4 regions of the Streptomyces sp. NPDC048643 genome follow, and region 3 is predicted to be linked to each of the others. Evidence: riboswitches for the same ligand, from Rfam matches in the RefSeq annotation. Region 3 holds a riboswitch; each other region holds the start of a gene.
What was found. A riboswitch is a leader RNA that binds a small molecule or an ion and turns the genes downstream of it on or off. The one in region 3 is predicted to bind thiamine pyrophosphate.
Positions count from the first base shown of each region.

Region 1: another riboswitch for thiamine pyrophosphate. It lies ahead of thiC (phosphomethylpyrimidine synthase ThiC); the one in region 3 lies ahead of AB0C62_RS11470 (thiamine ABC transporter substrate-binding protein).
Region 2: another riboswitch for thiamine pyrophosphate. It lies ahead of AB0C62_RS36360 (cytosine permease); the one in region 3 lies ahead of AB0C62_RS11470 (thiamine ABC transporter substrate-binding protein).
Region 4: another riboswitch for thiamine pyrophosphate. It lies ahead of thiO (glycine oxidase ThiO); the one in region 3 lies ahead of AB0C62_RS11470 (thiamine ABC transporter substrate-binding protein).

Region 1 covers NZ_JBEZHO010000050.1:31,468-33,663, reverse strand. Annotated here, with positions in the region: gene thiC (phosphomethylpyrimidine synthase ThiC) at 1-1,266, opposite strand, end outside; TPP riboswitch at 1,259-1,415, opposite strand; gene AB0C62_RS34000 (YibE/F family protein) at 1,487-2,196, shown strand, end outside.
Region 2 covers NZ_JBEZHO010000058.1:43,090-45,285, reverse strand. Annotated here, with positions in the region: gene AB0C62_RS36360 (cytosine permease) at 1-1,075, opposite strand, end outside; TPP riboswitch at 1,066-1,160, opposite strand; gene AB0C62_RS36355 (alpha/beta hydrolase) at 1,425-2,196, shown strand, end outside.
Region 3 covers NZ_JBEZHO010000009.1:15,598-17,793, forward strand. Annotated here, with positions in the region: gene AB0C62_RS11470 (thiamine ABC transporter substrate-binding protein) at 1-813, opposite strand, end outside; TPP riboswitch at 896-1,001, opposite strand; gene rlmN (23S rRNA (adenine(2503)-C(2))-methyltransferase RlmN) at 1,043-2,149, opposite strand.
Region 4 covers NZ_JBEZHO010000019.1:26,610-28,805, reverse strand. Annotated here, with positions in the region: gene AB0C62_RS20335 (FAD-dependent oxidoreductase) at 1-630, opposite strand, end outside; gene AB0C62_RS20330 (hypothetical protein) at 663-1,040, opposite strand; TPP riboswitch at 1,093-1,206, shown strand; gene thiO (glycine oxidase ThiO) at 1,204-2,196, shown strand, end outside.

The sequences.
Region 1 (2,196 bases), on a different contig from region 3:
ACAGATCTCCTGCTGAAGGTCGATGTTCTCCTTGATCTTGTGCATCGGGACATGTCCCGGGCCTTCGATCATCGTCTGTACATGGAAACGCTTCGCGATCGTGTTGAGTTCCCCGAGCGTCCTCAACTCCGCGAACTGCGCGGCGTCGTTGGCGTCCGCGATGGAGCCGGGCCGCAGACCGTCGCCGAGCGAGTAGGTGACGTCGTACGCGGCGAGGATCTCGCAGAGCTCCTCGAAGTTCTCGTACAGGAACGACTCCTGGTGGTGCGCGAGGCACCAGGCCGCCATGATCGAGCCGCCGCGCGAGACGATGCCGGTCTTGCGGTTCGCGGTGAGCGGCACGTACGCCAGCCGGACCCCCGCGTGGACCGTCATGTAGTCCACACCCTGCTCGGCCTGCTCGATGACCGTGTCCTTGTAGATCTCCCAGGTGAGCTCCTCGGCACGGCCGTCGACCTTCTCCAACGCCTGGTAGAGCGGCACGGTTCCGATGGGCACGGGGGAGTTGCGCAGCACCCACTCTCGGGTCGTGTGGATGTTCCGCCCGGTAGACAGGTCCATGACAGTATCGGCGCCCCAGTGAGTCGCCCAGGTCATCTTCTCGACCTCCTCCTCGATGGAGGAAGTGACGGCGGAGTTGCCGATGTTGGCGTTCACCTTCACCAGGAACCGCTTGCCGATGATCATCGGCTCGATCTCGGGATGGTTGACGTTCACGGGCAGAACCGCCCGGCCGGCGGCGATCTCCTCGCGCACGACCTCGGGTTCGACGTTCTCGCGAACGGCGACGAACTCCATCTCGGGGGTGATCTCACCGCGGCGGGCGTATGCGAGCTGCGTGACCGCCTGCCCGGAACGCCCCCGCCGGGGCTGACGCGGCCGTCCCGGGAAGACCGCGTCGAGATTGCGCAGACCACCGCGCGGAGTTGTGTGCTTGATCCCGTCGTCCTCCGGACGGACGGGACGGCCCGCGTACTCCTCGGTGTCACCGCGAGCGATGATCCAGTTCTCCCGCAGCGGCGCCAGCCCCCGGCGCACATCCGTGTCGATGCTCGGATCGGTGTACGGGCCGGAGGTGTCGTACAGCGTCACGGACTGCCCATTGGTCAGGTGCACCTGACGGACCGGCACGCGCAGATCGGGGCGCGTACCCCCGACGTACGCCTTGTGCCAGCCGATGGACTTCCCGGCCTCATCGGTCGGAGACAGCGAAGAAGCGCCGTCCGTCTGGCTGGAGGCAGGCGTGCGTACGTCCTTGTTGGTCATGAGACCTACTCCCTACGCCGGCATTACCCGGTAACAGGTTCGGCGGTCGACGCAGCGGCTTCCGTTCGCCGATGTTTCATGTGAAACATCGCGAAGACGGAGGTCAGCGCCCTCTCAGCCCGGTGCTCCGAGCTCCCGCGTGTGCAAAGGTGACTCCACGCTAGCGTCATATCTGGCGCGGTGAACAGGGGGCCCTTGCCGTTCTTGCGATGATCGGGCGGTGACGACGACCCAGCAGCCCTCGTTCCCACCGTCCGAGCCGCCCCGCCGTCCGGGCTCCGACGACGGCCACGAACGTGGTCCCGGCAGCGGTCGTGGGCACGAACCTGGGCCTTCCGATGGGCGGGGACACGGGCACGGTTCTGGACCCGGAAACGGTCCCGGTCCGAAACCGGGCGGCGGACACACCGGCCCTGGTGACGGCGACGGACAAGGACAGGGCCCCGGCGGTGGGCACGGTCACGCGCACAGCCACAACCACGGGCCGGCTGCCCCTGTCTCGAAGCATCTGCGCAAGGTCATCGCCGCGGTGCTCATCCCCTTCGCCGCCGCGGTCGCGGTGGGCCTCGTGGTGCTGTGGCCCGGCGGCGCACCGGCTCACGAACGCACCGGTGTCGGCTTCGACCGGCAGACCCAGAACGCGACGGTCACCAAGATCGTCCAGGTGGACTGCAAGTCCGTCAACGCCTCGGGGGAGACGCCGACGGGCGACACCTCCACGGCCGAGGGCGCGTCCGCGCAGCAGCAGGCGACGGGTGAGTGCAAGCGGGCGACCATCCGGATCGACACCGGCAAGGACAAGGGCCGTACGTTCACGGAGATCGTCCAGCCGGACCAGTCACGGCAGTTGCATCAGGACGAGAAAGTCATCGTCGCCTACGAGCCCTCGGCCCCCAAGGATCTCCAGTACTCGGTGGCGGACGCCAACCG
Region 2 (2,196 bases), on a different contig from region 3:
TGGTGTCCGCCGCGTGCATCCACAGCACGAGCGGGAACCCGAGCGCCGCCGCCAGCGCGGCCGCCACCGGGCGCGGGATCCGCACGCCGAGGGTCTGCAACGCGAGCGAACCGCTGTAGTCGTTCATCGCGTTGCTGCACACCGCCGCCAGCGCCACGGCGAGCAGCCCGAACGCGCCCGCCACCCCGCCGCCCAGCAACGCCTCGACACCCGCCGCCGTCTGGTCGGTCAGCACGGACGCGCCCCACAGACCGAGGGCCTGCACGGCGACGAACGACACGACGAGCCCGAGCAGGGTGCACCAGAACATCCGCGGACGGGAGGTGGTGCGCGGCAGATAGCGGCTGAAGTCACTGGCGTACGGAGCCCAGGACAGCGAGAGGCTCAGCGCGATGGTGCTGGTGAGCACGAACGCCCCCATGTGGTCCGCGCCGGTCGCGGAGCCGGTCGCGGCGGGGTGGACCCCGTCCAGCATCCGCCACGCGATCACCGCGAACGCGACCGCGAGCACGAACGTCATGACGATCTGCAGACGATGGATCGCCTCGTAACCGAGGACGCCGAGCGCCCCCTGCGCCGCCATCATCACGAGGACGCCGACCCAGAACGGCCAGCCGCACAGCCGCGCCAGCGCGTCCCCGCCGAACAGCCCGATCAGCGCGTCCCAGGCCACCGAGGACAGCCACTGGAGGAGCCCGGGCAGTGCCACCGCCCGGCCGAACGCGAGCCGAGCGAGGGGGAGTTGGCCGGTGCCGGTGAGGCCGCCCCAGGTACTGAGGTAGGCGGTGGGCAGCGCACCGACCACGGTCCCGAGGACGACCGCCGCGAGGGCGGTGCCGAAGTCCAGACCGAGCGCGATGCCGATGGTGCCGGTGAACACGCCCGTCATCGTCAGGTTGGGGGCGAACCACACGGTGAACAGGCGCCAGGGCCCGCCGTACCGGTTGCCCTCGGGGACCGGTTCGATGCCGTGCCCCTCCACCCGCAGGTCGCCGGGAGCCGCGGGCATCGACCCGTCGAAGACGGTCGGCCGGCTGTCGGCGGGCAGCCCGCCGGAAACATGCGCCAAAGGCATGAAGACATCCCTCCGCCAGTACGAACTGGTTCAGGTTCGACGGGTGTGATCTCAGCCCTCGGACGGGGCACCCCGTGTCCGGTACGACGGACACACTAACCCCATCCCCGCACTCCTGTGTATGGCGGACCTGCGCTCATCCCCATCGCTCCGCCAGGACCGCCCGGTCCGGCAGGCCCCCGGTCGCGCGCGGCAGCCCGGGCCCGGTCCCACCGCTCCTCCGGCCCCCGGCCGGGCCACCCGCAGCGCGCCGGGCGCCTCCCGTCGGTAGTGTCGGAGGTGATCGCCGCCCGCTCTCCGTTCCCGGGTTCCAGGACCCGGGTGGCCGGGCGGAAGGAGGCAGCGCGCCGTGACCGTGATCTCCCTGAAGTCCGCGCAGGTGAACGAGGGGCTGACCCTTCCGTACGCCGAAGCCGGCTACCCCAGTGGTACGCCGGTCGTCTTCGTGCACGGTCTCGCCGACTCCTGGTGGTCCTTCGAGCCCCTCCTGCGGCGTCTTCCGCCGTCCCTGCACGGGTACGCGCCCACGCAGCGCGGCCACGGCGACGCGGGCCGCCCGCCGGACGGTTACACCCCCGACGACTTCGCGGCCGACCTGGTCGCCTTCCTCGACGCCGCCGACATCCCGCGCGCCGTAGTCGTCGCGGCGTCCACCGGCGGCATACCCGCGCGGATCGTCGCCGGCAGCCACCCCGACCGCGTCGCCGGGCTCGTCCTGCTCGGCGTCCCCGGGACCCTCGCGGACAAGCCCGCGGCCGACGCGTGGCGGAAGAGCCTGGACGGGCTCGCCGACCCCGTGCCCCGCGCGTTCGTCGAGGAGTTCGTCACCGGCACGAGCGCCGCCCCGCTCGCCCGCGGATTTGTCGAGACGATGGTCGAGGAGGGCCTCAAGCTCCCGACCCACGTCTGGCAGGAGACCGGGCGCGGACTCCTCGACGCCGACCTCGGCGCGACCCTCGCGGGCATCCTGGTGCCCACCCTCGTCATCTGGGGCGAGCAGGACCGCTTCCTGACCCGCGAGGACCAGCAGACGATCCTGGACGCGGTCCACGGAGCGGACCTCCTCCCGTACGAGAACACGGGGCACGCCGTCCACTGGGAACAGCCGGAACGCGTGGTCG
Region 3 (2,196 bases):
GCAGGTGCCCTCCACGACCCCGGTGGGAGCGGTGCTGGGCTTCGGGTCGGCGTAGACGACCTCGGCGGGCGGCGAGGAGGCGTACGAGACGACGAGGGGCCGGTCGCCCTTGGCCTTCTTGCCGCCGGCGGATCCGGAGAACTCGTCGTTGTAGGCCTGCTCCCAGCCGTCGACGACCTTCACGCCGTTGGCCTTGAGCTTCTTCCAGTAGCCCTGCCACCGGTCGTCGCCGTACTTCGCGGCGGTCCCGAGCAGGAAGCCGAGACCGGGCGAGGAGGTCGACGCGTTCTCGGTGACGAGGAGGTCCTTGTACGCGGGCTCGACCAGGTCGTCGAACGACGTCGGCGGCGCCAGCTTGTGCTTGCTGAAGTACGCCTTGTCGTAGTTGACGCAGATGTCGCCCGAGTCGATGGGCGTGACCCGGTGCTTGTCCTGGTCGACCCGGTACTGACCGGCGATCGCGTCGGAGCCCTTGGCCTCGTAGGACTGGAAGAGCCCGTTGTCGAGGGCCCGGCTCAGCAGGGTGTTGTCGACACCGAAGAAGACGTCGCCCTGCGGGTTGTCCTTGGTCAGGATCGCCTTGTTGACGGCCTGCCCGGCGTCGCCGTCCTTCAGGACGCGGACCGTGTACCCGGACCGCTTCTCGAAGTCCTTGAGCACGCTCTTGGACACGACCCACGAGTCGTGGGTGACGAGCGTGACGGTCTTCGAGTCGCCCGAGGCGCCGGCGTCGGACGAGCCGCACGCCGACAGGACGGGCAGCGCGACGAGGCTCAGCCCGACGGCCGTGGCCGCGAACCGCTTGCTGGTGATGCTCACTGATTCCTCCTGGCTGACCAGGAAGAGACGCGGCCCTGCCCGGGACCTCTGACAGATCCCGGGCAGGGCGCAACAGCTTGAGTGATGACCGAACTTCCTACCCAGAATGACCTGGGCAAGGTTCAGAGGGTCTGCGGTCTGTCCCGCACTCTCAGCGCTGTGGCGCTCCCCTGTCGGAATATGAAGATGTTAGGGATATGAAGTTGTACGGACGCGCCTCAGACTACCGCTCGGTCGCGGCGAGCTGACCGCACGCTCCGTCGATCTCCTGGCCGCGGGTGTCCCGGACGGTCACCGGCACGCCGTGGGCGGCGATCGCCTCGACGAACGCCTTCTCGTCCTCGGGCCGCGAGGCGGTCCACTTCGAACCCGGGGTCGGGTTCAGCGGGATGAGGTTGACGTGCACCGGCTTGCCCTTGAGCATCCGGCCCAGCCGGTCGCCCCGCCACGCCTGGTCGTTGATGTCCCGGATGAGGGCGTACTCGATGGACAGGCGCCGCCCGGACTTCGCCGCGTACTCCCATCCGGCGTCCAGCACCTCGCGCACCTTCCACCGCGTGTTCACGGGGACGAGGGTGTCGCGCAGCTCGTCGTCCGGAGCGTGCAGGGAGATCGCGAGACGGCACTTGAAGCCCTCGTCGGAGAACCGGTTGATGGCGGGCACGAGGCCGACCGTCGACACGGTGATGCCGCGCTGCGAGAGGCCGAGGCCGTCCGGCTCGGGGTCGGTGAGGGCTCGGATCGCCCCGACGACGCGCTTGTAGTTGGCGAGCGGCTCGCCCATCCCCATGAAGACGATGTTGCTGAGCCGCGCCGGGCCACCGGGGATCTCGCCGTCGCGCAGCGCCCGCATCCCGTCGACGATCTGGTGCACGATCTCGCCCGTCGACAGGTTCCGGTCGAGGCCGGCCTGTCCGGTGGCGCAGAACGGGCAGTTCATCCCGCAGCCGGCCTGCGAGCTGATGCACATCGTCACCCGGTCCGGGTAGCGCATCAGCACGGACTCGACGAGCGTGCCGTCGAAGAGCCGCCACAGGGTCTTGCGGGTGGTCTCCTGGTCCGTCGACAGGTGCCGGACGACCGTCATCAGCTCGGGAAGCAGTGCTTCCTGGAGCTTGCCGCGCGAGGCGGCCGGGATGTCCGTCCACTGCTCGGGGTCGTGCGCGTACCGCGCGAAGTAGTGCTGCGAGAGCTGCTTGGCACGAAACGGCTTCTCGCCGATCGCGGCAACCGCCTCTTTGCGCTCGGCAGGCGTGAGATCGGCAAGGTGCCGCGGCGGCTTCTTGGCTCCGCGCGGCGCTACAAAGGTGAGTTCTCCGGGCTTAGGCATGGCTGTACCAGTGTCGCAGATCGGATCGCATGACCCGGGCCCCGCGT
Region 4 (2,196 bases), on a different contig from region 3:
GCGCAGCGTGGCGCCGCTGTCCGCGTACCAGCCGGCCATCGGCGCGGCCACCTCGGCGGGCAGCGCGGCGGCGAGCGGCCGGTCGGCGGCCTCGACGACCGTCACCGCGCAGCCGGCCTCGCGCGCGGCGGTCGCGAACTCGGCGCCGATCCAGCCGGCGCCGACGACCACGATGTCGTGCTGCTGGAGCAGGACGGGCCGCAGCCGGTCGGCGTCGTCCAGCGTGCGCAGCAGGTGCACCCCCGGCACGCCCTCGGCGCCGGGCAGCCGGATCGGTTCGGCGCCGGTGGCGACGACCAGGACGTCGTACGGGACCGGCCCGCCCGCCGTGTCGAGTTCGTGGTCCCCGGCGCGTACGCCGAGCGCCTCCAGGCCGAGCCGCAGGTCGATGTCCAGGGCCTCGAAGTCGACGTCGAAGGCGGAGCCCTCGGCCTTGCCGAGCAGGACCGCCTTGGACAGCGGTGGCCGGTCGTACGGCTGGTGCGGCTCCGCGCCGATCAGCGTGACGGTGCCCGTGAAGCCCTGCTCGCGCAGGGCGACCGCCGTCTGCACCCCGGCCATGCCCGCGCCCACCACCACGACCCGCCGTGCGGGGGACCCCTGCGCCTTCGCCTGCGTCTGCTCGCTCACCCGATCACCATAGACACCTGACAATCCGTCAGTCAGCGGACGTGCTCGGTGATCTGCTGCACAGGGGCCGTCTCAAGCACCTCTTCGACGACGCTGGTGCCCGACCCGGCCTGCGACTCCCAGGCCCAGGTCTCCTCCAGCCGCACACGGCCGTCGGGCAGTTCGGTCACGAGGGACACGCAGTGCCCGGACGAGGTGACGCCGTCCGTCCTGAGCTGGACGTAGCGGAAGTTGAGGCGGTCGCCCTCGCGGGTCCCGACGAGGTGTCCGCGGACGACCTCGCCGCCCGTGTAGTCGGCCCAGACCGTGCCGTCCGCCTCGCGGTAGGCGAACCGGGTACGGGTCCCCACCTGACCCGGCGCCTGGTCGGCGACCGGGGCGAGGACGAGGCCGTCGAGCGAGCGTGCCATGGGCGGAGGCTCCCTTACTGAGTCCGGGCAGGGCGGGCTAGGGTGGCCACCGTAAAGCACTCGCGGGAGCCCGTACGCAACGGGCTGAGAGGGAGGCTGGGGCGGCCTCCGACCGTACGAACCTGATCCGGGTCATGCCGGCGAAGGGAGGGGCTGGACGCCCATGTCGCCTACACGTTCGTCCGACGTCCTCGTCATCGGGGGCGGGATCATCGGGCTGGTCACGGCCTGGCGGGCCGCGCAGCGCGGGTTCACCACCGCGCTCGTCGACCCCGAGCCGGGTGGCGGGGCCGCGCAGGTCGCGGCCGGGATGCTCGCCGCCGTCACCGAGCTGCACTACGGCGAGGAGACCCTGCTCGGCCTCAATCTCGCCTCCGCGCGCCGCTACCCGGACTTCGCGGCCGAGCTCACCGAGGCGACCGGCCAGGATCTGGGCTATCGCCAGTGCGGCACGCTGGCCGTCGCGCTGGACGCCGACGACCGCGCCCACCTGAGGGAACTCCACGCGCTACAGAGCCGTTCGGGGCTCGACTCGCAGTGGCTGACCGGTCGGGAGTGCCGCCGTCTCGAACCGATGCTCGCGCCCGGGGTGCGCGGCGGCCTGCGGGTCGACGGCGACCACCAGATCGACCCGCGGCGCCTCGCGGCGGCCCTGGTCACGGCGTGCGAACGGGCCGGGGTGAGCATCCACCGGACGTGGGCGGAGCGCCTGACCGTCGTCCGTGACCGGGCCGCCGGAGTGGTCACCTCGGACGGCACCGAACTCGGCGCCGGCCAGGTGGTGCTGGCCGGGGGCAGTCTCAGCGGGCAGCTGGCAGGTGTCCCCGACGACGTCCTGCCGCCGGTGCGCCCGGTGAAGGGGCAGGTGCTGCGGCTGACCGTGCCGCAGCGGTACGCGCCGTTCCTGAACCGCACCGTGCGGGCCGTGGTGCGCGGCGGCCACCTGTACCTGGTGCCGCGCGAGAACGGCGAACTGGTCGTGGGCGCGACCAGCGAGGAGCTCGGCTGGGACACCACGGTGACGGCGGGCGGTGTGTACGAGCTGCTGCGCGACGCCCATGAGCTGGTGCCCGGGATCACCGAGCTGCCGCTCACCGAGACCCGCGCGGGACTGCGCCCCGGCTCCCCCGACAACGCGCCGCTGCTCGGCCCGACC